DNA from 4 places in the Azospirillum sp. B2RO_4 genome. Region 1 is predicted to be linked to each of the others. Evidence: predicted binding sites of a transcription regulator. Region 1 holds the regulator's gene; each other region holds the start of a gene.
What was found. The regulator LexA, encoded in region 1, represses DNA repair genes until DNA is damaged. The targets are predictions, from matches to a motif close to ATGTTCTANTTTGGTTC.
Positions count from the first base shown of each region.

Region 1 (7,767 bases):
CTGGTATGATGCGCCGGTGGTTCGACACCGTGGTTTAACACAGCCACCCGGCTTGGAGGCAATGCGATGCGTGCATGGACGGTCGTTGAAGGGCCCGCAGGCGGCATCGCTGCGCCGGGAGCCCATTGTCGGTGACGACCGCCGGCTGGCCGGAGGAAGAGGCGGACGACCCACCGGCACTCGGCGGACGGTGGCGGCGCCTGTTGGCGCGCGTGTGGGAGCGACTCGCCGCATGGGCCGGGTCGGAGGGGGAGCGTTGGGTTCTGTGGCTGCCCGTCGCCTTCGGGGCAGGGGTATCGCTGTATTTCGGGTTGCGGCAGGAGCCTGTCTGGTGGGGCGGGCTTGCGGCGGTCGGCGCGGCGACGGTGCTGCTGCTGGCGGTGCGGCGCTGGTTCGCATTGGCCGGAGTGGCGATGGCTCTGCTGATGGTGGCGGCCGGATTTCTGGTGGCGCAGGCGCATACGATCCGCATGGCGGCGCCGGTCCTGACCCGAAGCATAGCCGGCGCCACCGTCATCGGCCGGGTGATGGCGGTTGAGCGGCGGCCGGGGGCGGTGCGGATCACATTGCGCGAGGCGACGGTCAGCAGGCTGGCACCGGAGCGGACACCGGCCGCGCTGAGAATCCGCCTGTCCGACCGCAATCCCGCGCCCGCTCCGGGATCGGTGGTTCGTCTGCGGGCGACGCTGCTGCCGCCGCAAGCTCCGGCCGAACCCGGCGCCTTCGACTTCCAGCGGCGGGCCTGGTTCATGGGGCTGGGCGGGACCGGATTCGCCACGGGGGCGGTGGAGCAGGTGGAGGCGCCGCCGGTCACGGGATGGAGCACGGTGTCCATCGCCTTCGAGCGGGCGCGGGGAGCCATCGCCGAGCGGGTTGCGGCGGCGATCGGCGACCCGGTGGAGGCGAGCGTCACCACCGCGCTGCTGAACGGGGAGGAGTTCGGCATTCCCGAGGCGACGCTGGACGACTTCCGCAACAGCGGGCTGGCGCATCTGCTGTCGATCTCCGGACTGCATGTCGGCATCGCGGCGGGCATCCTGTTCTATGTGGTGCGGGCGCTGCTGGCGGCGGTGCCCTATATCGCGCTGCGGTGGCCGATCAAGAAGATCGCGGCGCTGTTCGGCATTCTGTCGGCGCTTGCCTACACCCTGCTGGTCGGGGCGCCGCTGCCGACGGTGCGGTCGGTGCTGATGACCGGGATGGTGATGGGAGCGATCATGCTGGACCGCCATCCGCTGAGCATGCGGCTGGTCGCCTTCGCCGGGCTGGTCACCATCGCCATGGACCCGGAGGGAATGCTGGGGCCGAGCTTCCAGATGTCGTTCGCGGCGGTGGTGGCGCTGATCGCGGCGTTCGAGCGCGGCAGCGTCAGGCTGGCGGAATGGCGGCGCGACGCGGGATGGTTTGGGCGCGGGGTGTTCTATGTCGGCGGGATCCTGCTGACCAGCGTGGTGGCGACGCTGGCGACCTTACCCTTCTCGCTCTTCCACTTTCAGCAGATCGCTTTTTATGGAGTGCTGTCGAATCTGATCGCGATTCCGATCACCTCCTTCTGGGTCATGCCGTGGAGCCTGATCGCCTACGCGCTGCTGCCGTTCGGGCTGGAGGCACCGGCGCTGATCGCCATGAATTGGGGCGACCGCGCGGTGATCTGGACCGCGGAGTTCTTCGGCCGGCTGCCTTGGGCATCGCTGACGGTGCCGGCGATGCCGATGGAGGGATTCGCGGCGCTGGTGGCGGGCGGGCTCTGGCTGAGCATTTGGACGCAGCGTTGGCGGTGGCTGGGAATGCTGCCGATCCTGGCGGGGTTGATCTCGCCGATGCTGGTGGAGCGGCCCGACGTGCTGGTGTCCGGGGATGGCGCCGTCGCGGCGGTGAGGCTGCCGGATGGGCGGCTCAGTGCCTCGGTGAAGAGTGGCGGACGGGTGACCGGAACCTGGCGGGAGCGGGATGGGGAGCGGACGGCGGCGGACCCCTGGCCGGCGGCTGGGGGATGGAGCGAGGGAGAGCGGTCGCTCAGTTGCGATGCACTGGGGTGTTTGTACCAAGTGCGGGGGAGGACAGTGGCCCTGCCGCGGCTGCCGGACGCGCTGGACGAGGACTGCGGAGCGGTGGATGCGGTGGTGACGGCGGCGGTGGCGCGGGGGTGCTGGGCCGGATTGGTGGTCGACCGCTGGGCGTTGCGGCATGAAGGGGCGCATACGCTGACGGTGACGGCCGGGGGTGTCCGGGTGGAGACGGTGCGGGGGCTTAGGGGCGATCGGCCCTGGACAGGGGGGAGGTGAGAGATGCTGTTGCCCCCTCCCTATCCCTCCCCCGCACTCGGCCGGCCAAAGGCCGGTCCGATCGCGGGAGAGGGAACTCCGCTGCTCTGCCGCTCACTCCCTCTCCCACCGAAGGTGGGGGAGGGTTGGGGAGGGGTCAACAAGGACTCAGTACTTGCGGACGAGTCCGACCAGCTTGCCCTGCACGCGGACGCGGTCGGCGCCGAAGATGCGGGTTTCGTAGGCGGCGTTGGCGGGTTCCAGAGCCACCGTGTTGCCCTTGCGGCGCAGGCGCTTCAGCGTCACCTCGCCCTCATCGACCAGGGCGACGACGATGGTGCCGTTCTCCGCCGCGTCGCAGCGCTGGATGATGATGGTGTCGTGGTCGAGAATGCCGGCCTCGATCATCGAGTCGCCGGAAACCTCCAGCGCGTAATGGTCGCCGGCGGTCAGCATCGAGGCGGGGATGTCGACGAAGGCGCTGTTGTCGCGCAGGGCCTCGATCGGCGTGCCGGCGGCGATGCGGCCGTAGAGCGGAAGCTGAACGGTCTCGTTGGCGGCGGCGGGCGTCGCGGCGGAAGGCGTGGTGTCGCGGCCGGCGAAGGCGAAATCGCCCTTGATGACGTTCGGCTGGAACTTCGGCTTGGGCGCTGCGGTGCGGCCGCGGGCGGCGTCAAGGCCCTCGGGCAGGCGGAGAACCTCCAGCGCACGGGCGCGGTGCGGCAGGCGGCGGATGAAGCCGCGTTCCTCAAGTCCGGTGATGAGGCGATGGATGCCCGACTTGGACTTCAGCCCCAGGGCGTCCTTCATCTCGTCGAACGACGGCGAGACACCGCCCTGGCCGAGCCGTTCGTGGATGAACAGCAGCAATTCGTGCTGCTTGCGCGTGAGCATTGATGCCTCCCGGCCGTCGCCAGACTGAAGATGGAACAAAAACCAAACGTTGCCTCCATGTTCTAGTTTGGTTCCTGCCGCGCGTCAAGCCCTCCGTCGGCTTCTTTTAGAACTTGAATGGAACATTTGGAACAGCATGGAACAGTTTTCGGGGTGCTGTTCAACTGTTCAATCCGCCTTCGGGGCCCTGTCGCCAAGTCTAGATGCTGAGCGCTCCATCGGTCAAAGAAAGCACGGTCACCATGGCGCCGGCCGGTTCCGGATCGGCGTTGGGCGGGCGGGGGATCAGGCAGTCGGCCTGGGCGTAGAGCGTGGTGATGGCGCTGTCCTGCCGGGCGAAGGGCGTGACGGTCAGAACGCCGTCGGGGCCGGCCGCGAGCGTGGCGCGCAGATATTCCTCGCGCCGGTCGTTGGCCTTCAGTGCTGTGGTCAGGCGGGCGCGCAGCGGCGGACGGTCGTCCTCGGGCGGCAGGCCCTGCAGCAGGCGCAGGATCGGGCGCAGGAACAGGACGCCGGTGACGCCGGTGGACACCGGATTGCCGGGCAGGCCCAGCAGCGGCACCGATCCGGCCCGGCCGAACATCAGCGCCTTGCCCGGCCGCATCGCCACGGTCTGCACCTCAAGCGCCACGCCGCGTTCGGCCAGCACGTCGCGCACGAAATCGTAGTCGCCATGGGCGGCACCGCCGGTGGTGACCAGCAGGTCGCAGCCGGCGGCGCCTTTCGCCAGGGCCGCCACACTCTCCGGTGTATCTTTCGCAACGCCGAGATTGTGGGCGAGACCGCCCTGGGCGGTCACCAGGGCGCAGAGGCCGAGGGCGTTGGTGCTGACGATCTGGCTCGGCCCCAGCGGGTCGCCGGGCAGAGCGATCTCGTCGCCGGTGGCGAGGATGGCGATCCGCGGACGGCGATGGACCGAGAGCCAGGGCACATTGCCGCCGGCGGCCAACGCGATGTCGCGCGCGGTCAGGCGCCGGCCCTTCGGCAGAAGCTCCTGCCCCAACGTGAAGTCGAAGCCGGCCTGCCGGACGAAGCGGCCGGCGAAAACGGCGCGGCCGACTTGGACGGTGTCGTCGTCGGCGCTGCAATCCTCCTGCATCACCACGGCATCGGCGCCGTCCGGCAGGGGCGCGCCGGTGAAGATACGCACCGCCTCACCGGGGCCGACGCTGCCGCCGAACGCATGGCCGGCGGAGGATTCGCCGATGCGGTGCAGGGGGACGGGTGCCTCGGCGGTCGCGGCCGCGATGTCGGCGGCGCGCACTGCCCAGCCGTCCATGGCGGCGGCGTGGAAGGGCGGCTGGGTCAGCCGGGCGGTTACCGGTTCGGCCAGCACGCGGCCGAGCGCGTCGGGCAGGGCGACGGTCTCCGCCGGCAGAGGAGCGAAGGCCGACAGGATGCGGGCGCGCGCCTCGGCGACGGAGATCATCGGGTTATGCTCCTGAGGATGGGGCGGTGGACGCACCCCATTCCCCGCTCTTGCCGCCGGCCTTGTGCAGCAGGCGGACGTCGGTGATGGTCATGCCGCGGTCCACCGCCTTGCACATGTCGTAGACGGTCAGCGCCGCGACGGTGACGGCGGTCAGCGCCTCCATCTCCACGCCGGTCTGGCCCTTCAGCTTGCAGGTGGCGGTTACGTCCACCGCGTTGCGGGCGGGATCGCAGGAGAGGTCGACCTTGACCGAGGTCAGCATCAGCGGATGGCACAGCGGGATCAGGTCCGGCGTGCGCTTGGCTCCCATGATGCCGGACAGCCGGGCGACCGACAGAACGTCGCCCTTCTTCACCCCGCCCTGCATGATCAGCGCCAGGGTTTCCGGCTGCATCAGCACGGTGGCGGCGGCGGTGGCGGTGCGTTCGGTCTCCGCCTTGTCGGAGACGTCGACCATCACCGCCTTGCCCTCGGCGTCGAAATGGGTGAAGCCGGTCATCGCACGGTCTCCAGAAGCGGTTTTTCCATGAAGACGCTGACGCCGTTTTCCGTATAGCAGGCGTAGGGGCCGCGGTCGGTGAAGCCGGCCTTGCGGTAGAGCGCCAGCGCCTCGTGCTGGTGGATGCCGGATTCGAGCAGGAGGGCTGTCAGCGCCTCCGCCCGCGCCTGTTCCTCCAGCCGCGCCAGCAGCCGGTCGCCGATCCGATGGCCGCGTGCGTCGGGATCGACATACATGCGCTTGACCTCGCCATAGCCGGCCGGATCGACGCGGAGTGCGGCGCAGCCGACCGGAACGCCGTCCTTGCGGGCGACGAAGAAGCGGACGTCCGGCGCCTCCAGGGAGTCGATGTCCAGCAAATGGCAGGTGTCCGCCGGATATAGGTCCAGCAGATAGCGGTCGAGCGCCGCCACCAGCGAGATCACCGCATCCTGGCGCGGGCTTTCCGCGGCTATGGCGATGTCCGGCATGGCGTCACACCGGCGCCAGCAGGGCGCGGGTGGCGGCGGTCACGTCTGCCTGCCGCATCAGCGATTCGCCGACCAGGAAGCAGCGCGCCCCGACCTTCGCCATGCGGGCCAGATCGGCGGGGGTGTAGAGCCCGCTTTCCGCCACCAGCATGCGGTCGGCCGGGACGTCGGCCGCCAGTTCCTCCGTCGTCGCGATGTCGACGGCGAGAGTCTTGAGGTTGCGGTTGTTGACGCCCAACAGCGGCGTCTTCAGCAGCAGCGCGCGGTCCAACTCGGCGCGGTCATGAACCTCGACCAGCACGTCCAGGCCCTGCGCAATGGCGGCATCCTCGATCTCCGCCGCCTGGGCGTCGGACAGCGAGGCCATGATGATGAGGATGCAGTCGGCGCCCAGCGCGCGGGCCTCCACGATCTGATAGGGATCGACCATGAAGTCCTTGCGCAGCACCGGCAGATCGACCGCGGCGCGGGCGGCGACCAGATACTCGTCCCTGCCCTGGAAATAGGGCTCGTCGGTCAGCACCGACAGGCAGGTCGCCCCGCCCTCGCGATAGGCGCGGGCGAGGGCCGGCGGGTCGAAGTCGGCGCGGATCAGGCCCTTGGACGGGCTGGCCTTCTTGATCTCGGCGATCAGGCCGTAGCGCCCGGCCTCCACCGCCGCGCCAAGCGCCCGGATGAAGCCGCGCGGCGGGTTGGTCGCGTTGGCGGCCTTGGCGGCGGCCTCGACCTCCGACAGCGGCCGGGCGGCCTTGCGGGAGGCGACCAGCGCGCGCTTGTCGTCGTTGATGCGGGTCAGAACGTCGCTCATCAGGCCACCGCCTCGTTGGTGATGGCGACCAGCCGGCGCAGGCGGTCGCGGGCGCCGCCGCTGTCGATGGCGTCGGCGGCCATCGCCACGCCGTCCTTCAGCGTCGCGGCCTTGCCGGCCACATGCAGGGCGGCGGCGGCGTTCAGCAGCACGATGTCACGGTAGGGGCTGCGCACCCCGTCGAACAGGGCGTGGATCGCCTCGGCGTTGACCTGGGCGTCGCCGCCCTTCAGGTCCTCGATGCGGGCGATGGGCAGGCCGGCATCCTCCGGCGTCACCTCGAACACCGTCACCTCGCCGTCCTTCAACTGGGCGACGGTGGTGGGGCCGGTGGTGGTGATCTCGTCCAGCCCGTCGGAGCCGTGGACGACCCAGGCGGCCTCCGACCCCAGCCGTTTCAGCACCTGGGCCAGCGGCTCCACCCACTGCTTGGAGAAGACGCCGAGCACCTGCCGCCTGGCCGTCGCCGGGTTGGCAAGCGGACCCAGCAGGTTGAAGACGGTGCGGGTGCCGAGCTCGACACGGGTCGGGCCGACGTTGCGCATGGCGAGGTGGTGGCGCGGCGCCATCAGGAAGGCGATCCGGGCATCCCACAGCGCCTTGCGCACCAGCGCGAAGTCGCAGTCGAGGTTGACGCCAAGCGACCCCAGCACGTCGGCCGCGCCGGACTTGGACGAAATCGCACGGTTGCCGTGCTTGGCGACCGGCACGCCGCAGGACGACACCACCAGCGCCGCCGCGGTGGATATGTTGTAGGTGCCGGCGCCATCGCCGCCGGTGCCGCAGGTGTCGATGGTGCCGGGAGGCGCCTCGACCGGGATCGCCTTGGCGCGCATGACGCGGGCGGCGCCGGTGATTTCGTCCACCGTTTCGCCGCGGACGCGCAGCGCCATCAGGAAGCCGCCCATCTGCGACGGGGTGGCGTTGCCGGACATGATGATGTCGAAGGCGAAGCCGGCCTCGGCCTCGGTCAGTGCGGCGCCGGTGGCGACCTTGCCCAGGATGGCCTTCATGTCGGACAGATCGCCGCTCATGCCGCGTTCTCCAGGCCCGCGCTTTCCGGGCGGGGATTGGTCAGATCCAGGAAGTTCTGCAGGATCTTGTGGCCGTGTTCGCTCTCGATGCTCTCGGGATGGAACTGCACGCCGTGGATCGGCAGCTCGCGGTGGGCCAGCGCCATGATGAGGCCGTCGGCGGTCTCGCCGGTCACTTCCAGGCAGGCGGGCAGCGTCTCGCGCTCGACGATCAGCGAATGGTAGCGGGTGGCGCGGAACGGGCTGGGCAGGCCGGCGAGCACGCCACGGCCCTCATGCCGGATATTGTCGACCTTGCCGTGCATCGGGACCGGCGCGCGGATCACCCGGCCGCCGAAGGACTGGCCGATCGACTGGTGGCCCAGG
Region 1 is NZ_CP118485.1:1,073,434-1,081,200, forward strand. Features, by position in the region: gene PWS46_RS05010 (ComEC/Rec2 family competence protein) at 132-2,285, shown strand; gene lexA (transcriptional repressor LexA) at 2,433-3,158, opposite strand; gene PWS46_RS05020 (molybdopterin molybdotransferase MoeA) at 3,358-4,587, opposite strand; gene moaC (cyclic pyranopterin monophosphate synthase MoaC) at 4,592-5,089, opposite strand; gene PWS46_RS05030 (GNAT family N-acetyltransferase) at 5,086-5,559, opposite strand; gene trpC (indole-3-glycerol phosphate synthase TrpC) at 5,564-6,367, opposite strand; gene trpD (anthranilate phosphoribosyltransferase) at 6,367-7,401, opposite strand; gene PWS46_RS05045 (anthranilate synthase component II) at 7,398-7,767, opposite strand, start outside.

Region 2 (7,767 bases), 1.4 Mb from region 1:
GGCATGGCTTCGAGAAACGTTCGATCGACGGCGTGCGCAAATCGATCATCGTCAACTATGTCGGCCCCGAATGGCGGGCGCGGCAAGAATTGTGCTTCCCCGACAAACCTGTTGCATAAAACTTCCGTCGTGATTAAGTGACGCCGGTTTTGGGGGGCAAAGCCATCGTCGGCATGCTCTTTGGGAGTTCCGTAGCCATGTCCATGCTTGATCTGGACAAATTCCGCGCCACCCCCCTGCAGCACGACCCGTATGATTTCCTGTGCGTTCCGGGTTTCGTGAAGCGGGAGTTTCTTGAAGAGCTGCACCGCGACTATCCCAAGGTCGACAAGCCAGGTTCGATCCCGCTGGGCGTCTTCCCGCAGGGGCCGAGCTTCGACCGGATGATCGCCGAGTTGAAGGGGCCGGAGGTCTGCAAGGCCTTTTCCGACAAGTTCGATCTGGATCTGTCGAAATACCCGACCATGTTCACGGCACGCGGCATGTGCCGGGCGACCGACGGCAAGATCCATCCGGATTCGGCCAGCAAGGTCATCACCGTGCTGATCTACATGAACCCGCCCTGGGAGGCGACCGGCGGCCGCCTGCGCATCCTGCGCTCCCAGAACCTGGAGGATTACGCCGCCGAGGTCCCGCCGGAGGAAGGCACCCTGATGTGCTTCCGCCGCAGCGACACCTCCTGGCACGGGCATTACCCCTTCGAAGGCCAGCGCCGCGCCATCCAGATGAACTGGGTCAAGGGCAGCGTCTATATCTGGCACGAACAGTGGCGCCACCGCATCGGCGCCTGGGCGAAGGGCGTCTTCGGCGGCCAGCAGTCGGCAGGCTATTGAGGACGGTGGGTTTTTAGGGCCGATTATTAGCCGTCATCCCCGCGAAGGCGGGGATCCAGGAAACTCCGCATTCAAGCGGCTGAAGCGACTGGATTCCCGCCTTCGCGGGAATGACGGCCGAAAGACGTGAAACTCAGAAGGACCGCGCCCCTCAGTCGATCAGATCCTCGACCTCGCGGATGCGGCCATTGTCGATCATGAACTGGACCAGTTCCGGGCGCTGCTTACCCAGCTTGCGGTGACGCTGGCGGACGGCGGCGATCAGATCGCCGTTGCGGCCGAGGATGTCGTCGGCGAACTCGATCATGCGCAGGTTGGGCCAGGTCTGGGCGCGGATGGCGACCACCGTCCCCACCGCGTCGGCCGCCGGAAGGTCGGGGCGCGCCTGGGCCAGGATCATGGTCAGCGCTGCGGTGGAGCGCGACACGCCGGCATGGCAGTGGACCAGCAGATGGCGGCAATCCACCGGCTCGGCCAGCAGGTCGCGGCCGAAGGCCAGGATGCGCTCCACATCGGACCGTTCCGGCGCGATCTGGCCGCGGGTCGGTTCGATGATGTCGTGGAAGCGCAGTTCCAGCCGCTCATGCTCGCCGTAATCGCCGAACTCGCTCGGCTCCGTCATCTCGGGATCGAGGATGGACAGGACATGGCTGACCTTGCCGCCGCCGAAATTGCAAAGCTCGCTGAGACCGCAGACGGTCAGGCCGAAAGGCACGAAATCGCTGGCCATCATTCTCTCGTTCGATTGCGGAGGAAAGGAAACGAAGCGCTGGGGAGCCGTATTTGGCACCCGGCGCCGTAGCGCCGTCAACCCGGCAGCCCTGTCAAAGAATTCAGGTCAAAGAATGTTGAACAGGTAGAGCAGGAGGATGACGGGGATCGGAATGCCGACCAGCCACAGCAGAATACCGCGCACGAAGCCTCTCCTTCCGTCGTTGCAACGGGCGATCCGGCCGGCCGGCGCCGGCCCTCTCACCCGTTACAACGGCTCAGGCCGCCGGTTGGTTGCAGCCCAGCGAACGGCGCTCAGGCCCCGTCACCCCCCTCGCCGTCGGCAACCGCCGGGGCGGCATCCTCGCCGGCCGGCGGCGTCGGCTGCATGGGCGTCGGGCGCGGACGGCGGGTGCGCAGTTTCTTCAGCAGCAGCGAGAAGGGCTTCAGCGCGGTGTCCATGATGGTCTGGTCACCCTCCAGCCGCGACAGCAGGAAGGCGCCGGCTTCCAGGGTGGAGACGCTGTCGCGCCGCGGCTCCTTGCGCGCCTGCCCATAAAGCGAGCGGAACTGCGGGTTCAGCACGATGCGGCGGCATTTCAGCAGCCACGCATTGCGCCACCACAGGGTCTTGGCCTGGCTCCAGGTGCCGTCCAGGACGATGACGCCCTCCAGATCGTCCAGGATGTCGGCGCTGCCGCGGAGCGGCTGGCCGTCCTTGTCGACCACCGCCACCTCCGGCCGGGGAGCGCCGCCATCCTTCACCGGGCCGAGATACAGCACGCCCCAGCGCTTGGGATCGACCTCCCGCCCCAGGATGCGCTTCAGACCCGGCCAGCTCAGCCCGACCTTCACCATCGAATTGGCGAACTGCAGATGGGCGATCTGGGCGGTGCCCAGATTTTCCCGCTTCTCCTGCGGGTGCTGCAGAATCAGCAGGAACACGCCGTTGTCGATTGGCTGCACTGCCTCGCAAATGCACAGGTGATTAGGTTTTAGGCAGGTCGGGCAGGAATCGGGGGCGGGGGCGCTGTGCATGGGAGGTACGCATTCCTTGAAGGGGATTGGCCCCGAATATGGGTTGGAACGGCACGGAAGGGAACACATCTCACACGGGACGGCGGCGATGCCCGATCGAAGGGCGAAGACCGCCACGGCGTGTACGACAGATCCCCCGAAAGTCCCTCGTGTCATACCGGTTCATGTGGGTTCAAGTGGCTTCGTATAAACCGTTTGTAGAGACTTCGTCGTGTGTCATGGAACTCGTGTGACGCGCTTAACAGCTGGCCTGGAACTTGCGTAGTTATTATCCAGGCAAACAGGACGACGGGTGGGCCAGGACCGGCCTTGTCAGGCTGATCCGCGGTGCCATCCGGCGCTCAGAAGGAGACCTGCCATGCTGCCCGCCCACCTTGCCGACCGCCTGCTGAAGCAGCGCCGCGATGCCGACAGCGCGGAATTCGCCCGTCAGCTGCCGCTTTACGCCCCGCTGGATGCACCATTGGACGCGGATGACCCGCGCTGGATGACCGAGCCGGACGGGTCGGAGCAGCCCGCCCGCCGCGAACCGGATTGGGCCACCAACTACTGATCCGACGCTCAGCGCGCGATAGCCGGTTTGCGGTGATCCGACAAACGACCCTGTCGGTTGTCGGACATCGAGTCCAGGGCCATCGAGTCCAGGGCCATCGAATGCCGGGCCGGCCATAGCCCCGAGTCGCGTCGCGCGGCCTGCCCAAGGCCGCTTCCATCCTCTTTCCCCACGTCGCGCCAGCTCTCTCCGTCCCAGGCGAGGGTCCAGTGGCCTGGGCGACCGCCACGGCAACGCTCCAGCGCGACGGACCAGCGCGGCTCTCCCAGCCCCGGCGGGCCTCCGGCCGGGCGCGGGGCCGCATCCTCTTCACCATCCAGGCTGGGTGCCGCAGTCAGGCGCCAGCGGGTCACCGCGGCGCTGAGCCCTTCCGTCCGCCGGCCCTCCGCCAGCCGGCCGCGTCCACTCGATGCGCCAGCGCTCACATCCAGCAGGAAGCCGGTCACCCCCGACGACTCGGCGGCGAGTTGCAGCCGCCGGCTGGCGGTGAGGTCCAGCCCCTCCAACTCGCCCAGCACCGCCGACAGGGCGGAGCAGCGCAGCGCCTCCTCCATCGCCCACAGCGCATCGACCGGCCGTACCGCCCGCACCGCCACCAGCCGGTCCGGCGTCAGCCCAAAGGCCGCCAGCCCCGGGGCATACAGGTCGCGCCCGCGCAGGATCCACAGCGCCGGCGTCCTCGGCGTCGCCAGCCGGGCCAGCAGCGCCGCGGCGAAACCGGTGCCCGCCCCCGGATCCTGCGCCGCCACCGCATGCAGGCAGCCCAGCGGCAGCCCGCCGTCCGGCAGATGGCCGTCAACCGCGTCGATGCCGAACGGCAGGATCCTTCCCCCCTCCCCGCCCGCCCCCTCGATCCGCCGGATACGCGCGCGCAGGTCGGCCAGCACGCCGGCACGATCGCGCGGCGCAGCCTCCGCGGATGGGGAAGGGGACGGCAGGACAGGCATGACTCGGCTCCGCTCGACAGGTATATGTTCCTGATATGTTCTATCATGAAGCCATGTCGAGAGGGAGTCTGCGACTCCTGTCTTGTTCTGTGACCGATTGCCCGAGGGCTCGCCGACCCCTCAGGTCAGTTGGCGATGGGGGTGACGCCAATCTTGCTGCGCGGGGCGGCCTTGATGGTCGGGCCGGCATTGTCGGTCGGCTTCGCCAGGGTGGTGGAGGTGCCGCGGGTGCCACGCGGCGTGTTGCCCTTCAGGCTGAGCAGATGCAGCCGGACATAGGCGGTGGACCCGCCGGCCTTCACCGCCACCCAATCGCTGTTGCGCACCCGGCCCAGCGTGGTCACCGCCTGCCCGGCCCCCAGCGTGGCGACGACGCCCGCACCGGCGGACGGCTGGGCGCGCAGCGGCGTCGGCCTGTCCACCTGCCATTCCCCATAGATCGGTTCCAGCCCGGTCCCGGTATCCGGCGCGGTGCGCACGGTCGGCGGATTCGGAATCCGCTGGTACGGCATGCAGCCGGGAACCATCAGCGTGGCCAGGGCCACCATCAGCGGAAGGGAACGCACACGCCGGATCATCGCTCACCTTGAGTATGGATCGGTGCTTCGCGGGGAGGCTATGGGAAAGGCCGCGGACCTTCGGCGCGACCATACAGGAGGTGCCCCCCTCTTCGCCACCGCAGCACGCCCAACTTCGTTATGCGCTTTTTGGGGCACGTTGCCCGCCCCCCGAAAAGATTAGCGCAAATCCAATCTTTTCCGCACCGCTTCAGCGCAGGAGTCCCGCCGCACGCCGCGTATCTTGACCATCACGACGGCACCTTGCGAGGGCATCCGGCCATGATCTCTTCCCTCGGCAGTTCCAGCAGCGCGGCGACGCTCCAGAAATTCTTCTCCAAGGCGGATGCCAACAGCGATTCGTCGCTGTCCAAGGACGAGCTTCTCGGTGCGCTCGGCGGCACCTCGGCCGCGTCCGACAGCGACACGCTGTCCTCGGCGGTCGACGGCCTGATCGGCAGCCTGGACAGCGACAAGAACGGCTCGCTCAGCGCGACGGAGTTCAGCTCCTTCTCCAGCCAGTTCGACTATGGCAGCGGCAGCACCCTGCTGGCGGCTCAGGAACAGGCGAGCGCGATGCAGCAGCAGTTCGCGCAGAACCTCTATTCCAGCCTGGACAGCGACAGCAGCGGCGGCATCAGCGCCGACGAACTGACCTCCGCCCTCACCTCAGCCGGCCAGTCGTCGACCGACGCCTCGTCGCTGTTCAGCAGCCTCGACAGCGACGAGGACGGATCGATTTCCCAGGACGAGCTGAGCAGCGCGCTGAAGGAGGCCGACGCCAACCGCCCGCCGCCGCCTCCCCCGCCGCCCGCCAACGACAGCGGCACGGCCGGCGCTTCGGAGAACACGTCCGACAGCAGCACCGCGTCGGCAACGTCCTCCGCCTCGTCTTCGGGAAGCACCGCGTCGGCGGGCGGCACGACCAGCTACGATCCGCTGGACACCAACAAGGACGGCTATGTGTCGGAACAGGAACGGATGGCCGCCTATGGCGGCGGCACGCAGCAGCAGGCGGGCGGCGTGACGTCCAACCGCCTCAGCGGCGACATGCTGCGGACATTGATGCAGGGCATCAACGAGGTTGCCGCGTAGCCTTGTGGGTTCGGATGCGCGGCACGGGAAAAGGCGGTCGGCGGGTGGCGCCGGCCGCCTTTTCTTTTTGAAGAACGGCCCTCAAACAGCGCGGTCCTCAGACCGCCCGGCTGTGCCGCCCGGCGCCCTTGGACAGGTGGGTGTCGAAACGGGCGGCGACGATGCGCATCAGGGGGCGGGCGCTCTCCGGCACATGGACGCGCCGGCCCTCCACCACCGCGACGCCGTCGGCGACCAGATCGGCCATGCCCTCCAATTCCGCGTCGAAGGCCGACTCTGCCAGCCCGTGAGCCTGGGCGATGGCGGCGGTGTCGACCGACAGGTCGCACATCAGCCGCATGATCAGGTCGCGCCGCACCTTGTCGTCCGTGGTCAGCGCGATGCCCTTTCCGGTGGGCAGGCGGCCTTCCTCGATGGCGGTGGCGTAATGGTCGAAGGGCACGGCGTTCTGCACATAGCCCTGCGGCAGCGCGCCGATGGAGGAGGAGCCGAAGCCCAGCAGCACCTCGGCGTCGTCGGTGGTGTAGCCCTGGAAGTTGCGGCCCAGCCGCCCTTCCTCCTGCTGCACCGCCAGTTCGTCGCCGGGACGGGCGAAATGGTCGAGGCCGATGGCGCTGTAGCCGGCGGCGGCCAGCGTGTCGCCGATGGCGGCGAACTGCTCCCAACGGCCGAGCGAACCGGCCAGCACCGACTCGTCGATCTTCTTCTGATGGGTCTTCATCCACGGCACATGGGCGTAGCCGAAGACCGACAGCCGGTCGGGCGCCATCTCCAGCGCGATCTCGGCGGAGCGGGTGACGCTCTCCACCGACTGGTGCGGCAGGCCGTACATCAGGTCGAGGTTGACGCTGGTGATGCCGGCGTTCTTCAGCCAGGCCAGCGCCTGTTCGGTGACGGCGCGCGGCTGGACGCGGTTGATCGCCTGCTGCACCGTCTCGTCGAAATCCTGCACGCCCAGCGAGGCGCGGTTGACGCCGGCACGGCCCAGCGCCGCCGCCATCTCCGCCGTCAGGGTGCGGGGGTCGATCTCCACCGCCAGTTCGGCATCGGTGGCGACGTCGAAGCGGGTGCGCAGCAGCGCGATGATCGCCTCGAAATCGTCCGGCGCCATCATGGTCGGGGTGCCGCCGCCGAAATGGATGTGGCGCACCGCCAGCCGGCCGGGAACGCGCTCCGCCACCATGGCGATCTCGCGCCGCAGATGGCCGAGATACTCGGCGATCGGCTCGTAGCGCGCGACGATCTTGGTGTGGCAGCCGCAGTACCAGCACATCTTCTGGCAGAAGGGAATGTGCAGGTAGAGCGAACCCGAGCGGGTGGGATCGATCGCCTCCAGCCAGCCGCCATAGACGTCGCCGTTCACCTCGGGCGTGAAGTGCGGCGCGGTCGGGTAGCTGGTGTAACGCGGCACCCGCAGCCCGTCATACTTGGCGAGCAGCGCGGGATCGACACCGTGGGAACGGGACGGGGCGGGGGCCGGCTTTACGGCCAGGGCGGTGATGGCGTTCATGAGCGACAGGTTGCCGCAGTCCCCCCACCCCTGCCTTGATCCACGTCAAGATCGCGAGGGCGCCGTTTCAGCGCTTGGCGGCGGCGGCGGCCAGACGCTGTTCCAGATGCTCGTGCAGCAGGTTCAGGTTGATCCGGTTGGCCTTGAAGGCGATGTCGAAAACGGTGCCCAGCACCGGGACCGATCCGCCGGCCCAATCCAGCAGGACGTTGAAGACCATGCGCGCCACCAGCGTCTTGGGCAGGTCGAAACGGGCGGCTTCCATGATGATGTAGGCGGACACCAGCGCGGTCGCGGTGTCGCCCGCCACCGGCACCAGACTGGCGATGCCGTCCAGCCCGACCGGGATGCGGGTGAAGGGGATGTGCCAGCGGCTGTCCATCAGGCGGGACAGGCGGCGCAGCCGCTCCAGCCGCTGGAAGTCGATGGGGACCGAGCTGCCGGACCCGCCCGGCGGAGGATCTTCGGCAACGGTGCGCCGGCGTGTGCGGATGGCGTCGATCATCGCATGTCCCCCCGATCT
Region 2 is NZ_CP118485.1:2,479,986-2,487,752, forward strand. Features, by position in the region: gene PWS46_RS11830 (2OG-Fe(II) oxygenase) at 1-119, shown strand, start outside; gene PWS46_RS11835 (2OG-Fe(II) oxygenase) at 198-833, shown strand; gene PWS46_RS11840 (tyrosine phosphatase family protein) at 985-1,566, opposite strand; gene PWS46_RS11845 (hypothetical protein) at 1,672-1,809, opposite strand; gene PWS46_RS11850 (tRNA-uridine aminocarboxypropyltransferase) at 1,860-2,582, opposite strand; gene PWS46_RS11855 (hypothetical protein) at 2,941-3,135, shown strand; gene PWS46_RS11860 (ImuA family protein) at 3,144-4,082, opposite strand; gene PWS46_RS11865 (SH3 domain-containing protein) at 4,208-4,648, opposite strand; gene PWS46_RS11870 (EF-hand domain-containing protein) at 4,922-5,734, shown strand; gene hemN (oxygen-independent coproporphyrinogen III oxidase) at 5,832-7,244, opposite strand; gene PWS46_RS11880 (DUF4112 domain-containing protein) at 7,312-7,749, opposite strand.
Region 2: the regulator LexA is predicted to act here: its motif matches at 4,107-4,123, upstream of PWS46_RS11860 (ImuA family protein).

Region 3 (7,767 bases), on a different replicon from region 1:
TGCAGCGAGCCCACCGGCGTCAGGATTGTCCAGATCAGACTCTCGAAGCGCTCGACGAAGAAGGGGGCGGTGGCCTCGACGATGAAATGGTCCGGCTCGAACCACGCGACATAGCGTTCCGTTCCGTCGGGGTCGCGCACCTCATGGAAGCGCAGGAAGGCGTGCATCTTGTGCAGGTCGCGCCGCACCGCCTTGTCGAGCAGCGCCAGCCGGTGGACCAGCGGATCGGCATGGTGGTCGAGCATGTCGCGCTCCCCCCGCAGCACCCGCCAGACCAGCCGGTGCAGCAGGGCGTAGCGTTCCGGATCGCGGTGGCAGACCACGTTTTCGATCAGCGCCCCCACCGGCCGCGGCAGCGACACCGGCGGCGCCTCCGCCGGCAAGGGCGCGTCATCCCCGAACAGCGACGGCGCCGCCCCGACGCTCCACACCACCTCCCCCGGATCGACGCCAAGTGCCACTAGCCCGCGCAGCGCGCGGCGGAAGCCGTCGAGGTCGGCGCCGTCCTTCAGGTCCACACGATGCATGACCAAGCCCCTAGAACAGGCTGAGCTGCTTGGGCGGCGCCACCAGCCGCTGCCGCAGGTCGGCGCGGTCGGTCAGCCCGCCCGGATGGTGGTCGGCGGCGATCAGGAAGGCGCGCGCCCGCTTCAGCCCCGACGACAGCCGCGCCACGTCCTCCAGCCGCAGGGTGGTGTGGCGCCGCGCCTCGACGATCTTGTCGACCGCCCGTGCCCCCAGCCCCGGCACGCGCAGCAGCATCTCGCGGTCGGCGCTGTTGACGTCGACCGGGAAGCGCTCGCGGTTCTTCAGGGCCCAGGCCAGCTTGGGGTCGATGCCGAGGTCCAGCATCCCGCCCTCGCCCCCGGCGGCGATCTCCTCCACCGTGAAGCCGTAATAGCGCAGCAGCCAGTCGGCCTGGTACAGCCGGTTCTCGCGCTGGAGCGGCGGCGGCTTGGCCGGCAGGGCGGAACTCGCCTCCGGGATCGGGCTGAAGGCCGAATAATAAACCCGCCGCAGCCCATAGCGGCGATAGAGCGTGTCGCTGGTCTCCAGCACCGACAGGTCGGTGGAGGCGTCGGCGCCGACGATCATCTGGGTGCTCTGCCCGGCGGGGGAGAAGCGGCGCTTTTCCTCCTTGGCCTCCAGAATGCGTTCGCCGACCTGCCCCATCACCGCCTTGATCGCGCCGCCGTCCTTCTCCGGCGCGAACTCCTTCAGGCTGTGGTCGGACGCCAGTTCCAGATTGATCGACAGCCGGTCGGCCCACAGCCCGGCCTGCTCGATCAGCCAGGGGCTGGCCTCCGGGATCGTCTTCAGGTGGATATAGCCGGCGAAGCCATGGTCGCGCCGCAGCGTGCGCGCCACCAGCATCAGCTGCTCCATCGTGTAATCGGGCGAGCGGATGATGCCGGAGGACAGGAACAGCCCCTCGATGCAGTTGCGCTTGTAGAAGCCCAGCGTCAGCCGCACCACCTCGTCCACGCTGAACCGCGCGCGGCGCACGTTGGAGGAGCGGCGGTTGATGCAGTAGGCGCAGTCGAACAGGCAGTGGTTGGTCAGCAGGATCTTGAGCAGCGAGACGCAGCGCCCGTCCGGCGTATAGGCGTGGCAGATGCCGGCCCCGGTGGTCGAGCCGATGCCGTCCGGCCCGCCCGTCCGCCGCTTCGCCCCCGACGACGCGCAGGAGGCGTCGTACTTCGCCGCGTCGGCGAGAATTTCGAGCTTGTCGAGCAGCGCGTCATCCACCGTGGAGGCTTCCCTCTCCCTTGAAGATGTTCGCAATATGTTCTTTTGAAAGCAAAAGGCAAGCCGAATGGCGGGGGCAAAATTGCGCCTCCGCCCCGCCCCTTCAGCCCGCTTTTCTTAGACTGCCGCGAGCGCTTCGCCCACCTCCCGCAGCACGCCGTCCCAGTCGCCCGGCGCCCTCTGCCGGAACAGCCGGACCGACGGATACCAGACCGTGTCGCTGCGCCCCTGCATCCAGCGCCATTCGGCGGCATGGGGAAGCAGCGCCCAGGCCGGGCGCCCCAGCCCGCCGGCCAGATGGACGGTCGAGTTGTCGACCGACACCACCAGATCCATGGCGGCGATCAGCGCCGCCAGCCCGTCGATGTCGCCCCAGGCATCCAGCCCCGGATCGGTGACGCCGGCAGCGGCGGCCTCCGCGGCGACGTCGCCATATTGCAGGCTGACCAGCGTCACGCCGGGCCGCTCCAGCGCTTTCGCCAGCCGGGCGAGCGGGATGGAGCGCAGATGCCCGACGGCGGCGTTCCTGCTGCTCCAGGACACCCCGATCAGGCGCCGCCCATCTCCAAGACGTTGCCGCAGTTCCGCCACCCGGCCGGGATCGGCCTTCAGGAAGGCGGGCTGGCGGCCGGCGAAGTCCTCGATCCGGCGGCGCATCAGGCGCGGCAGGCTGCCGGCCGGGATCTGCGCGACCACGTCCGGCGCGGTCAGCCGTTCGTCCGGCGGTTCGCGGCGGGCCACCACGGTGACACCTGGCGAATGCGGGGGCAGGCCACGGGACAGCAGCGGGGCCAGCCGCGCGTCGCAGTCCAGCACCACCCGCACCCCCTCCGCGGCCAGCTGCGGGATCAGGCTGGCGAACATCACCTCGTCGCCCAGCCCCTGCTCGCCCCACACCAGCAGGCCGCCGTCGCCCAGCGGCCTGCCGTCCCAGAGCGGCTGGGGGAACTCCGCCCGCGGGAAGCGGCCCGACGGTACGGCCCAGCCCAGCTCATAGCCGTCCCACCCCTCCGCCAGCCGGCCGAGCGTCAGCAGGGCCACGGAGCGGTTGAAGCGCGCCTGGGGGGCATCTCCACCGGCGTCGATCGCCTGTTCGAAGGCGTCCAGCGCCTCCCCGGCCTTTCCCCGCGCCATCAGGACGGAGCCCAGCGTGTTCCAGCCTGCCGCAAAGCCGGAATTTGCAGTCGTGGCGGCCCGTGCGTCCGTTTCCGCCGGCTCCAGACGGCCCAGCTTCAGCCAGCCGTCGGCGCGGTTGTTCAGCAGCACCGGGTTCCCCGGCAGCAGGTCCAGCCCGCGGCCATGGCCGGCCACCGACTCCGAAAGCCGCCCCAGGCCCTTCAGCCGGTTGGCAAGCTCGTTCCACAAGGCCGGATCGCCGGGGGTGAGCGCCACGGCGATGCGCGCGGCCTGCGCGGCCCGTTCGGGCAGCCCCTCTCCCGCCAGCAGGCCTGCGAGGGTCGCGAACAGCCCGGCGTCCGCCGGATCATCCGAGACGGTCATCGCCCGGCGCTGGGCGGCCAGGGCGGCATCGTTCCGCCCCAGCTCCCGCTCGGTGGCGGCGAGCCGCAGCAGCGCCTTGGCATGCGCCGGCTCCAGCACCAGCGCCGCGCGGAAGCCGTCGCGCGCCCCGGCGAAGCGCCCCTGCGCCTCGCGCAGCAGCGCCCGGTTCAGGTGGATGCTGGCGTGGAGCGGCGCCACCCTCAGCAGGGCGCCATACTGCTCCTCCGCCTCGTCCGGCCGCCCCAGGTCCTGCAGCAGCCCGGCCAGCTGGAAGCGCGTCTCCACCGCCTCCGGCTGCAGGGCGACGGCGTTGGCATAGAGGCGTGCGGCGCGGTCCGGCCGGTTCAGCGCGGCCTCGACCCGCGCCAGATTGACGTGGAAATCGGCGATGTCGGGTGCGGCGGCGATGGCGCGGCGGATGCGGTCGATCGCCTCCTCCGGCCGTCCGGTCAGCGCCGCCAGGATGCCCCACAGGTGAAGCGCATGGGGATGGCCGGGGGATGCCGCGAGGATGCGGCGATACAGAAGGTCGGCCTTGGCGAAGCGCCCGGCCTCCTGATGATCCAGCGCCGCGACCAGGGCTTCCTGCACTGTTGCCATCGCCCTTTATAGGGTGGGGGGAATTGCCGGGACAAGTCCCGCTCCGGTCCCGGTCCTCATCGCGTCGCAAATTGTTCGGGGGCCGTCTTGACAGGAAAGCGGGACGGGGCCACGTGCTCATCACCTGGATCCGGGCCCCTCTGGCGACTTAGACGTGGTCGCGATGTCGGATCTCTTCACCTGCTTTTGCGCCGACGGGCGTGACCGCACTTGGAGGGACCGATGTCCTTTTCCCCGACCCCTTCGCCGGAAAGCCGGCCCCCGATCCCGGCCCTTCCCGCTTCCGACACCTGCCCGACGCGCGCCGCCCCTCCGGCGCGCGGCCGCAGCCCTGCGGCCCTTTGGAGCGGCGTCGGCGGCCGGGCCTTTCCCGCAACCTCCTCATGAGAACGAGCATCGCCATGGACCAGACCGAACGCCAGATCATCGACGACCTGTTCGCCAAGCTGCATCAGGCCGAGGCGCAATCCGGCCCGCGCGATCCCGAGGCCGAGGCGCTGATCCGCGAGCGCATCGCCCGCCAGCCGGCCGCCCCCTATCTGATGGCCCAGGCCATCGTGATGATGGAGCAGGCGCTCGCCGCCTCGCAGGGCCGCAACGAGGAGCTGGAGCGCCAGCTTCGCGAGCGCCCCGCCGCTCCGGCCCAGTCCGGTGGCGGCGGCCTGTTCGGCAGCCTGTTCGGCGGCGGCAGCCGGCCCGCTCCCCAGCCTCAACCCCAGCCCCAGCCCCAGTATCAGCATCCCGCCGCCGCCCAGGCGGCCATGCCGCCGGGTTCGCCCTGGGGCCGTCCGGCCGCCGCTCCTGGTGCCGCTCCCTATGGCGACCCGCGCGTCGCCGGCTATGCCCAGCAGCCGCGGGCCGGCGGCGGCTTCATGGCCGGCGCCATGCAGACGGCGGCCGGCGTGGCCGGCGGCATGCTGATCGGCAGCGCGCTCTCCAGCATGTTCTCCGGCGGCGAAGCCGTGGCCGCCGAGGCCGCCGGTGCGGCCACCGACGCGGCGACCGCCGCCACCGACCACGCGGAACAGGCGGTCGAGGACAGCGGCTGGGGCGATTTCGGCGGCGATTTCGGCGGCGACGACGAGATCTGACCCTTGCTTCTTGATCGGTGGCGTTGAACTTAACGCCACCGGTCGGGCATTGATTCCTATAAAATGGCGCCGGACTCACTGTCGCGGAGCCGCCGCCATGCCGTTCCCTGTCCACGCTCTTTCCGGATCCCTCTCTCGCCCTGGAGAGAGGGGGAACTGGCCGATGGAACAACAACGCCCGGTGTGTTTCACACCGTTCCATCAACCGCTGGCCCGGCGGATGGAACAACACCGCGTGGCGTGTTTCACGCTGTTCCATCCGCTGGCATCAGGCCAGACGTTGGAACAGCAGCGCCCAACCTGTTCCACGCTGTTCCATCTGCCGGCCGCCCAGCCCCGTCGTCAGGCTTTCACGATGCGGTCGGCGAAGCCCTCGATGCCCTCGACGGCGCGCATGGCGTTGCGGGTGTCGACCACCAGCGGGCAATGGGCGGCGAGGCTGTGATAGTCGATGCCGTCATGGTCGGTGACGATCACCGCCGCGTCGAAGCCGGCCAGCCGCTCCGCCGTCCACTCGACGGAGCGGCGGCCGGCAAGCGCCGCATGCTCGCGGGTGACCGGCAGCACGGGAATGAAGGGGTCGTGGTACTCGACCGCCGCCCCGCGCTCCAGCAGCATCTCCATCAGCCGCAGCCCCGGCGATTCCCGGCTGTCGTCGACGTTCTTCTTGTAGGCCATGCCGACCAGCAGGATGCGCGCCCGGCTCAGCCCGATGCCGGCGCGGCGGTCGAGCGCCAGGGCAAGGCGGTCGACCACATGGCGCGGCATCATCGTGTTGACCTCTCCCGCCAGCTCGATGAAGCGGGTGGAGATCTGGTACTCGCGCGCCTTCCAGGTCAGATAGAAGGGGTCGATTGGGATGCAGTGGCCGCCCAGCCCGGGACCGGGATAGAAGGGCATGAAGCCGAAGGGCTTGGTCTTCGCCGCCTCGATCACCTCCCAGATGTCGATGCCCATCGGCTCGAAGACGATCTTCAGCTCGTTCACCAGGGCGATGTTGACGGAGCGGAAGATGTTCTCGGTCAGCTTGGTCGCCTCCGCCGCCCGCGTGCCGGACACCGGCACCACCTGCGGCACCACCTGCTCGTAGAGCGCCACCGCCAGCCGCCGCGCGCCCTCGTCGTCGCCGCCCACCACCTTGGGGATGGTGCTGGTGGTGAAGCTGATGTTGCCGGGGTCCTCGCGCTCGGGCGAATAGGCCAGGAAGAAGTCGCGCCCGCTGACCAGGCCGGTCTCCTCCAGGATCGGCCGCATCACCTCGTCGGTGGTGCCGGGCCAGGTGGTCGATTCCAGCACCACCAGCTGGCCCGGCCGCAGCCGGTCGCGGATCAGCCGGGTGGAGGCCTCGACGAAGCTCAGATCCGGCTCGCGCTGCGGCGACAGCGGGGTGGGCACGCAGACGATCACGGCGTCGCAGGCGGCGAATTCGCCGGCGTCGGTCGTCGCCCGGAAGCGCCCGGTCGCCACTGCCTCGGCGACGCGCCCGTCGGCGATCTGCCGGATGTAGGAGCGCCCGCTATTCAGCGCCGCCGCCTTGGCCGGGTCGATGTCGAATCCGGTGACCGCGAAGCCGGCCCCGGTCAGCGCCAGGGCCAGCGGCAGCCCGACATAGCCGAGCCCGACCACCGCCACCCGCGCGCTGCGGCCACGATAGGCGCTTTCCAGAGACCGGATGTCGGGCACCCGGATATCGGACGAGGTGTCCGCTGTGCTCATCATGCTGTTCCGTATCGACACTTCGAAGGGCTGGGCAACCTGCCAGCCATCGCCGAATGTGTGACTGTCGGCACGGCTTTGCGCAACCCCCCGTTCCGCATGCGTGCCGGGAGCCGGTTCCGGCCGATCCGTCGGCGCCTGCTACAGCCGGTCCGTTCCAAAGGTGTCGCAGGCTTCCAGCCGGCCGCTTTCCAGGCCGGTGCGGAACCAGCGGACGCGCTGGGCGGAGCTGCCGTGGGTGAAGCTGTCGGGGCTGACGGTGCCGCGCGCCTGACGTTGCAGGCGGTCGTCGCCGATGGCACTGGCGGCGGTCAGCGCCTCCTCGACGTCGCCGGGCTCCAGCAGGCGGCGGTCGCGGTTGGCGTGGTTGCCCCAGATGCCGGCGAAGCAGTCGGCCTGCAGTTCCAGCCGCACCGACAGGGCGTTGGCCTCGGCCTGCCCGCGCGCCCGCTGCTGGGCCGCCTGCACCTTGTCGGAGATGCCCAGCAGGTTCTGCACATGGTGGCCGACCTCATGGGCGATGACATAGGCCTGGGCGAAGTCGCCGGGCGCCTGGAAGCGGTCGCGCAGCTCGCGGTAGAAGCTGAGGTCGATGTAGAGCTTCCGGTCCATCGGGCAGTAGAAGGGCCCCATCGCCGCCTGCGCCCGGCCGCAGCCCGACGACACCGTGCCGGTGAACAGCACCAGCGTCGGGTCCTGGTACTGGCGCCCCATCTGCTGGAACAGGCCCTGCCAGGTGTCCTCGGTGTCGGCCAGCACGACGGAGACGAAGCGCTTCAGCTCGTCGTCGGCCTGGCTGCGCGGGGCGGCCTCGCCGATCTGCGTCCGCCCGGCCGTGCTGCGGTCCGCCTGATCGCCGCCGCCAAGCAGCACCGACGGGTCGACCCCCAGCACCATCGACACCAGCAGCACGACGACGACCCCGCCGATGCCCAGCCCGCCCTTGCCGATGCGGATGCCGCCGCCCCTGCCGCCGAATCCCCCTCCGAAGCCGCCGCCGACACCCCCTTGCCCGCGGCGGTCCTCGACATTCTCGCTTTCCCGTCCGCCCTGCCACCGCATCGCCACCCCTCCTTCGTCACGGGCCGGCCCGACCATCAGACCCGCTGTA
Region 3 is NZ_CP118491.1:232,403-240,169, forward strand. Features, by position in the region: gene PWS46_RS29360 (UdgX family uracil-DNA binding protein) at 1-527, opposite strand, end outside; gene PWS46_RS29365 (putative DNA modification/repair radical SAM protein) at 538-1,749, opposite strand; gene PWS46_RS29370 (tetratricopeptide repeat protein) at 1,867-3,849, opposite strand; gene PWS46_RS29375 (DUF2076 domain-containing protein) at 4,251-4,940, shown strand; gene PWS46_RS29380 (nucleotide sugar dehydrogenase) at 5,283-6,656, opposite strand; gene ypfJ (KPN_02809 family neutral zinc metallopeptidase) at 6,798-7,718, opposite strand.
Region 3: the regulator LexA is predicted to act here: its motif matches at 1,776-1,792, upstream of PWS46_RS29365 (putative DNA modification/repair radical SAM protein).

Region 4 (7,767 bases), 830 kb from region 1:
GGCGCCATCGCCATCGCCACCGCCGACCGCGTGCTGATGCTGGAACACGCCATCTATTCGGTGATCTCGCCGGAAGGCTGCGCGTCGATCCTGTGGCGCAGCTCCGACATGGCGGGCGAGGCGGCCATCGCGCTGCGCCTGATCAGCCAGGACCTGAAGGAACTGGGCGTCATCGACCATGTGGTGAGCGAGCCGATCGGCGGCGCCCACCGCGACCCGGCCGAGACGATCAAGAAGCTGGGCGACTGCATCGAGGAGTCGCTGGGCGAACTGGACGGCCTGGATGGCGCCACCCTGCGCGCCAAGCGCCGCGAGAAGTTCCTGGAAATGGGGCAGAAGGGGCTGGGGTAAGTTCCTGGTCCGTGTTGCCCCCACCTAGCCTCCCCCGCTGGGCGGGGGAGGGACTGCCGCTGCTTTCCCGCTTAAGCACTTATCCCCTCCCCCGCCCAGCGGGGGAGGTTAGGGTGGGGGTCTAACTTCTCCATTCCCCACCACCCTCACCCCAAAAACCCGTGCAGGAACCAGCGCGGGTTCTCCCCCGGCCGGTACAGCCCGGCCCTGAACAGCCAGAAGCGGCGGCCGTCGCCATCCTCCACGCGGTAGTAATCGCGCACGGCCAGCCCCAGCGATCCTTCCCCACGCCACCATTCGCATTCGATCCGCTCCGGCCCCTCGGCGCGGCTGACGCGGTGGCGCACGCCGCGCCAGACGAATTGCAGCGGCGGGTCGTCGGGCAGCGGGGCGGTGGCCTCCACCGGTTCGGGCGGGGTCAGCAGGCGCAACGGGCGCGGCTGTCCCGCCGGCCAGGGCTTCGGCGGCGGCAACCTCTCCAATGGCGGATGCGGCGCCACGCAGCGTTCCGGCAGCCAGCTTTCCCGCGGCACCAGCCGCAGCACCGCCCGCTCCCCCAGCCGCAGAGTCAGCCGGTCCACCAGCTCGGCGAGTCCGCCATCCGCCTCCTCCCCATCCATGCCGGTCTGCACGGCCGACAGCGGCCCGGTCTCCGTCGCCGACAGCACCAGCGTTTCCAGGCCCGGCCCCGGCTCGATGCGTTCCAGCAGCGGGGCGAACAGCCGGGCCAACGCCGCCGGGTCGCGGGTCGGGCGGCTGGTGCCGAGCGTCAGGCTCTGCGGCTCGTCGTCCACCCGCTGGTCGGTGCGGTGGGCATCCAGCCGCAACCGGCGCGCGCCCTGTCCCGCCGTCTCCAGCCCCTTGCACAACCGGCCCAGCAGATGACGCAGCGCCCCGGCGATCGACTCGGGCGTGGCGATCGGTTCGGCGAAGGTCAGCCGCTCGCGGTGGTCCGCCACCGGCCGGCGCGGCGAGATCGGCTCGTCCAGCCGGCCGAGGGCCTGATCGTAGCGTTGCAGCAACCCGCCCCCGAACCTTGCCGCCAGCCCCGCCCGCGGCATGGCGTGCAGGTCGCCGATCCGGCGCAGGCCCAGCGCATGCAGCCCCTCCACCATCTCCGCCGGCAGCCGCAGGGCGGCGAGCGGCAGGCCGTCCACCGCCTCCCGCCGCCGCTCCTCCGGACTGCCGAAGCGCACCAGTCCCCAGGCGGCGGCCGGGGTGTCGGCGATGGCGGCGCGGGCGGCGAAGCCGGCGGCGCGCAGCCGGCCGGTCAGGTCGGCGGCCAGCGCTGCCTCGCCGCCAAACAGGTGGGCGCAGCCGGTGATGTCGATCACCACCCCGTCCGGCTCGTCCGCCGCGGTCCAGGGGCTGTAGCGCCGCGCCCAGTCGGCGATGCGGCCGAGCAGGGCCGAATCGGCTTCCGGCGTCGCCTCCGCCACCTCCAGCGCCGGCTCCAGCGCGCGGGCATCGCTGAGGGTCTGGCCGGGAGCGATGCCCAGCACCGCTGCCGCCCGGTTGACCGCGACCACCATCCGCCGCTGGCGCTCCGTCCGCAGCAGGGCAAGGGGACGCGCACGCAACTCCGGCGGCATGAGCCGTTCCCGGGCGTCGGTGGCCAAGCGCAGGAGCCACAAAGCGAGGATGCGGCGCTTTCCCTTCTCTCCCCTGCTGCAAGATCCCCTCTCCCCCCCGGGGAGAGGGTTAGGGTGAGGGGGGTGCGTTTCAGGATTTTCCCGAAGGCCCCGCCGCACATCCCCCTCACCCCGACCCTCTCCCCGGGGGGGAGAGGGAGATACGGGCGGGTGTGAGAAAGGGCGTGTCATACGATGACCAACAATCAAGAACAAACAAAGAACATTCTAGCGCCGGCTTGGCCTTGGCGCGAGTCCCTCCTTTGGGGTCATCTTGCCGAAACGATCGGCAGTGCCGACATTCCATCGATGACCCCACATCTCCCGTTCCCCGCCCGCCGTCTGGCTCCGCTGGCTTTCCTGCTGGCGGCCGGCGCCTGTGCGCAGCCGGACCTGCGCGACGACATGCCCGGCCGCGCCCAGGCCTTTCCGCCGGTCCACGAGCAGACGGTGATCCCCGGCGGCGGGGAGCGGCGGACCTGGAGCCAGATCCAGGCGGAGCAGTCGCGCGCCGGCTCGAAGCCCGCCCTCCAGACCCGGCAGGCCCGGACTTCGCAGGCGGAGGCTCCGCAGGCGCGCCGCGACTCGGAGGACACCGGCCAGCCCCCGCCCAAGCGCCGCCGCGGCAGTTCGTCGCCCCCGCCCGACCCGGCCGTCCTGCCCCAGCCGCCGCGACCGATCCCGGTACCGCCGCCGCCCTCGTCCCAGAGCGCCACCGACGCCTTCAAGCGCGACCTGATCCGGCCGGAGGTCGACCGCATGCGCACCGACGACGCCATGGGACGGCTCGATCCGCTGGGCCAGCGCGAGCTGATGAAGCGCGAGAACGACCTGCGGCAATGGGGCGACCCGCTGGCGCGGTAGCCGTCCGCCCTCCCCGACCGGAAGCCTGACCGCTTGACCCCGCCCCGCCTCAGCCGCCATACCGGCTGCCGGATCGACACGGTATGGGGGATGCGGGCGCATGACGACGCTGACGGGGGCCTTCGGCAGCGGGCTGACCACGCCGGTGTGGGTGCTGCAGCATCTGTTGGGCATCCTCGGCATCGGCATGTGGGCCGGGCAGACCGGCGGCACCGCGGTGTGGCAGGTGCCGGCCGCCGCCGTGACCGCGGCGCTGGCGGCGGGCTTCGCCGCCCAGATGGGGGTGCGGCTGCCCTATGCCGGGCCGGGACTGGCCGCCTCGCTGCTGGTGGTCGGGTCGCTGGTGGCGCTGGGGGTGCGGGCGCCCGCCGTGCTGGCGGTGCTGATCGCCGCGGTCGCTGCGGTGTTCCACGGTCATGCCCACCAGGGACCACCGCTCTATTGGGCCGGATTCGCCGCCGGTCTGATGCTGGTCGCCTGCGGCGGGCTCGGGCTGTCGGTCGCGGTGACGCAGGCCGAGTCGGAGCGCGCGGTGCGGCTGTGTGGCGGTGCGGTAGCAGTCGCCGGCGTTCTTGACCTCGTCGGCGTGATTTGACCGGTTGCGCCTTGAAATGACGGGGTTGCGCGGAAATCTTTGAAGACACGCCCCTCCTTCCCGCCCCGCCCTTCCCGTCCGGGACCGGCGGGCCAGACGAACGGAACGCCCCGGTGCCCCGCGCAGCCGCCAAAGCCTGCCCTACCCCGCCGGGGCTCCCCTCACCGGAGCTTCGGGAGGATCCCGATGCGCCCGCTTCCGACACGTCCAGCCTGACCCGCCGCCATCTGCTGGGCGGCCTGATGGGAGGGGTGGCGCTGGCGCCGCTGCTGGGAGGCATTCTGTCGGGCGGGCCGGCCCTGGCGCAGGACCTGCGTTATTTCCGCATCGGCACCGGCACCACCGCCGGCACCTATTTTCCGATCGGCGGGCTGATCGCCAACGCCATCTCCAACCCGCCGGGCTCCCGCCCCTGCGACAAGGGGGGAAGCTGCGGCATCCCCGGCCTGATCGTGGTGGCGCAGGCCAGCAACGGTTCGGTCGACAATGTCGAGATGCTGCGCGCCGGCACGGTGGAGGCCGGCTTCGCCCAGGCCGACGTCGCCTATTGGGCCTACAGCGGCACCGGCAGCTTCACCGGCAAGCGCCCGTTCGCGGAACTGCGCTCGCTCGGCATGCTCTATGCGGAGGCGATCCAGGTCGTCGTCCGCTCCGACGGCTTCATCGACCGCATGGCCGACCTGAAGGGCCGCAGCATCTCGCTGGGTGAGGAAGGCTCCGGCACGCTGGTGGAGGCGCGGCTGATCCTGGACGCCTACGGCTTGTCGGAAAGCACGATCACGCCGCTCTACCTGAAGCCCGGCACGGCGGCCGACCGGCTGGCGAAGGGCGAGCTGGACGGCTTCTTCATGGTCGGCGGATATCCGGTGGCGGCGGTCAGCGACGTGGCGGCGCGGGTGCCGATCCGGCTGGTGCCGCTGGACGGCGAGCCGGCCGACCGGCTGCTGCGGACCCAGCGCTTCTATATCGAGGACGAAATCCCGGCGAACGCCTATCCCGGCACCGCCCCCACCCCGACGCTGAGCCTGGGGGCGGAGCTGCTGACCCGCGCCGACCGCGATCCCGACCTGATCTATGGCATCGTCCGCGCGCTGTGGCACGAGAACACCCGCCGCGTCCTGGCCGAGGGGCATCCGCAGGGCCGCAACTTCGACCCCGCCCGCGCGGTCGCCAACGTCTCGGTCCCGCTGCATCCGGGGGCGGAGCGCTTTTACCGCGAGGCCGGCCTGCTCGGCAACGCCGCCAACGAATCGGCGGGAGCGCCGGCCGGCACGACCGGCACCGACAGCGCCACCGGCGAGAAGGCAGCGAACGGGAAGATCCCTGCCGAGACGACCCCCACTGGGAAGGCGGCCGGAGACAAGGCGCCGCGCTGAACGCTCCACTCCCCACACAGGACGAAAGGACCGTTCCCGGACGGCCCGCCGGTGGAATAGTCTGACCGGAAATCCGGTTGATCCACATGATCGGACGCAACGGGCAGAAGGAGAGGGGGCATGCCGGCCGGGGAAGGGGTGCGCATCGCGATCCGTTCCGCCCGCAGCGCCGACTCCGAACGCTGTGCCGAGATCTTCCTGCACGGCCGCCGCCAGGCCTTCTCCTGGCAGCCCGCCGACCGATTCGGGCTCGACGATTACTACGACTGCGTACGCGAGGATGCGGTGCTGGTCGCCGAATCGGACGGAATGGTGGTCGGCTTCGTCTCGCTCGATCCCAGGGCCGGCGTCATCCACAACCTGTTCATCGACCCCGGATGGCACAAGCGCGGCATCGGATCCGCCCTGCTGCGCGAGGCGCTGGCCCTGCTGCGCGGCGGCCCCCACCCGGTCGAGCTGGCCTGCGCCGCCCGCAACGCCGCCGCCCGCGCCTTCTACGAACGCAATGGCTGGACGCCGGTGAGCACCCCCTCCGACCAGCCGGACGCGCTGGTGCTCTACCGTCTGTCGCGGGCGGGGTGAAGTGCCGCAAAACCTCCCCGAACGAGACCTTCGGGCGCATATGCGCAGGCTGTTTTCCTTTGCGGCGTTGCGGTAAAGTCCCGCCGCCATGCGAACCCTGTACCACCACCCGATCCACGCCCTGTCGCGCACCGCGCGCGTGATGCTCGCCGAGAAGGCCCTGCCTTTCGAACCCGTGGTCGAACGGCCATGGGAGCGACGCACCGATTTCCTGAAGCTGAACCCGGCCGCCGAGGTTCCGGTTCTTGTGGAGGAGGACGGGACGGTGGTCGCCGGCGGCCTCGCCGTGATCGAATATCTGGAGGAGGCCTATCCCGACACCCCCCTGCTGCCGCGCGAGGTCGCGGCGCGGGCGGAGGTGCGGCGGGTCGCCGACTGGTTCCTGAACAAGTTCGACCGCGAGGTGACCGAGAATCTGGTGGGCGAGAAGCTGATCAAGCGGCTGTCCGGCCAGGGCCATCCCTTCGCCCCGGCGATTCGCGCCGGGCTGGCCAACGTCACCTATCACCTCGACTACATCGCCTTCCTGTCGGAACGGCGGCCCTGGCTGGCCGGGTCGGTCTTCACCCTGGCCGACATCGCCGCCGCGGCGCAGCTGTCCTGCCTGGACTATATCGACAACGTGCCGTGGGACCGCAGTCCGGAGGCCAAGGACTGGTACGCCCGCATCAAGTCGCGCCCCAGCTTCCGCGCCCTGCTGGCCGACAACATCACCGGCTGCCCGCCGCCCAAACACTACGCCGACCTGGATTTTTAACCGCCTCTTGAGGGTCCGCTCATCAGGGGCATGGACCGGCGTCGCGTATCAAGCTTAACGTGCTCCCAAATCGTACCCGGGAGAAGTTGCTCGATGCGTCTCAGCCGTCTTTCGCCCGTCCCGGCCCTGCCGGTCCGTTCCCTGAGGCCCGCCCTGATCGCCGGCGGCATGCTGGCGCTGGTTGCCGGCTGGTCGCCCGTTCATGCCGCTCCGGCCGTCGACGACGCCGGGGCCAAGGCGCTCGCCGCCTCGCTGAAGAAGGACCTGCCCCGCTGGTTCCCGCCGCCCAGCGAGGACGGCGAGGGCGTCGGCTTCGAATGGCAGGGCGAGCCCACCGTCAAGCCGGCCGGCGACCATTACGACGTCGCCCTGCCCCGCCTGTCGGCCGAGGATGCCGAAGGCACGCTGTTCGACATCGGCACCGTGCTGCTGTCGGTGACGCCGAAAGACGACGGCCAGTATGGCGTGTCGATCACGCTGCCCAGCGCGATCAAGGTGCAGAACCTCGACGACAACGACGAGTATGTCGACGCCGCCACCATCTCCATCGGCAAGCAGTCCTTCACCAGCACCTGGTCGGGCGCGCTGGAGACTCTGCTGGCGGTCGATGCCGCCTACAACGACATCGCGGTCAGCGCCGCCGACGGCAAGGGCAAGATCTCCGTCGCATCCATGACCATGGTCCAGGACCTGAAGCCGGAGGCCGGAACCGGCGGCGCCACCCTGTGGAGCGGCCCGGCCGCCTTCGCCTTCGGCGGCCTGTCGGTGAAGGACGACAAGAACAAGGAGCTGGTGAAGATCGGCGGCGTCACCGCCGAGGCCACCTACACCCGCGTCGACCTGACCAAGGTCAGCGCGCTGCAGAAGCTGTCGGAACAGACCGCCGCCAAGGGCACGACGCCGACCAGCGCGGAGCTTCTGCCGAAGCTGCAGGGCATCTTCGGCGGCGTCAGCGGCGCCATGCGCCTGTCCAACCTGTCCGTCGTCAATCCGGAGGACGGCACCACGGTGACGCTGGGCCAGCTCGCCTTCCGCAGCGGCCTGACCGACCTCGACCAGGCGCAATCCACCGTCAGCATGGGCATCGAGGCGCGCGACTTCGCCATGACGCCGTCGCCGGCGCCCGCCGCCTTCACCCCGCGCGCCTTCGAGGTCAAGCTGTCGGTCGCCAAGCTGCCGAACAGCGCCCTGTGGAAGGCCTTCACCGAACTGGCCAAGGCCGCCGAGGCGGAAGAGGCCCAGCCGAAGAAGGGCGCCAAGAACAAGGCCCCGCCGCCGCCGTCCTCCGACATCGTCATGCAGCAGGCGATGGCCGCGATGGGCGAGGCCGGGACGGAGCTGCGGATCGACGCGCTGAACCTCGACACCCCGGCGACGGCCGGCACCGCCACCGGCGCGGTCAAGGTCGCCACCCAGGCCGCCTTCGGCGTCACCGGCGGCGCCACCGTCCTGCTGCGCGGCATCGACGCCGCGGTGAAGGCGATGCAGCCGGCCCCGGGCGCCAAGCCCGACAAGGAGACCCAGGATCTGCTGGGCGGTCTGGCGATGGTCCAGGCCATGGGTCAGGCCGGCAAGGACGACACCGGCGCCGACATCCGCACCTACAAGTTC
Region 4 is NZ_CP118485.1:244,812-252,578, reverse strand. Features, by position in the region: gene PWS46_RS01090 (acetyl-CoA carboxylase carboxyltransferase subunit alpha) at 1-351, shown strand, start outside; gene PWS46_RS01085 (Y-family DNA polymerase) at 498-1,943, opposite strand; gene PWS46_RS01080 (hypothetical protein) at 2,292-2,846, shown strand; gene PWS46_RS01075 (HupE/UreJ family protein) at 2,947-3,441, shown strand; gene PWS46_RS01070 (TAXI family TRAP transporter solute-binding subunit) at 3,555-4,817, shown strand; gene PWS46_RS01065 (GNAT family N-acetyltransferase) at 4,938-5,399, shown strand; gene PWS46_RS01060 (glutathione S-transferase family protein) at 5,488-6,156, shown strand; gene PWS46_RS01055 (hypothetical protein) at 6,250-7,767, shown strand, end outside.
Region 4: the regulator LexA is predicted to act here: its motif matches at 2,193-2,209, upstream of PWS46_RS01085 (Y-family DNA polymerase).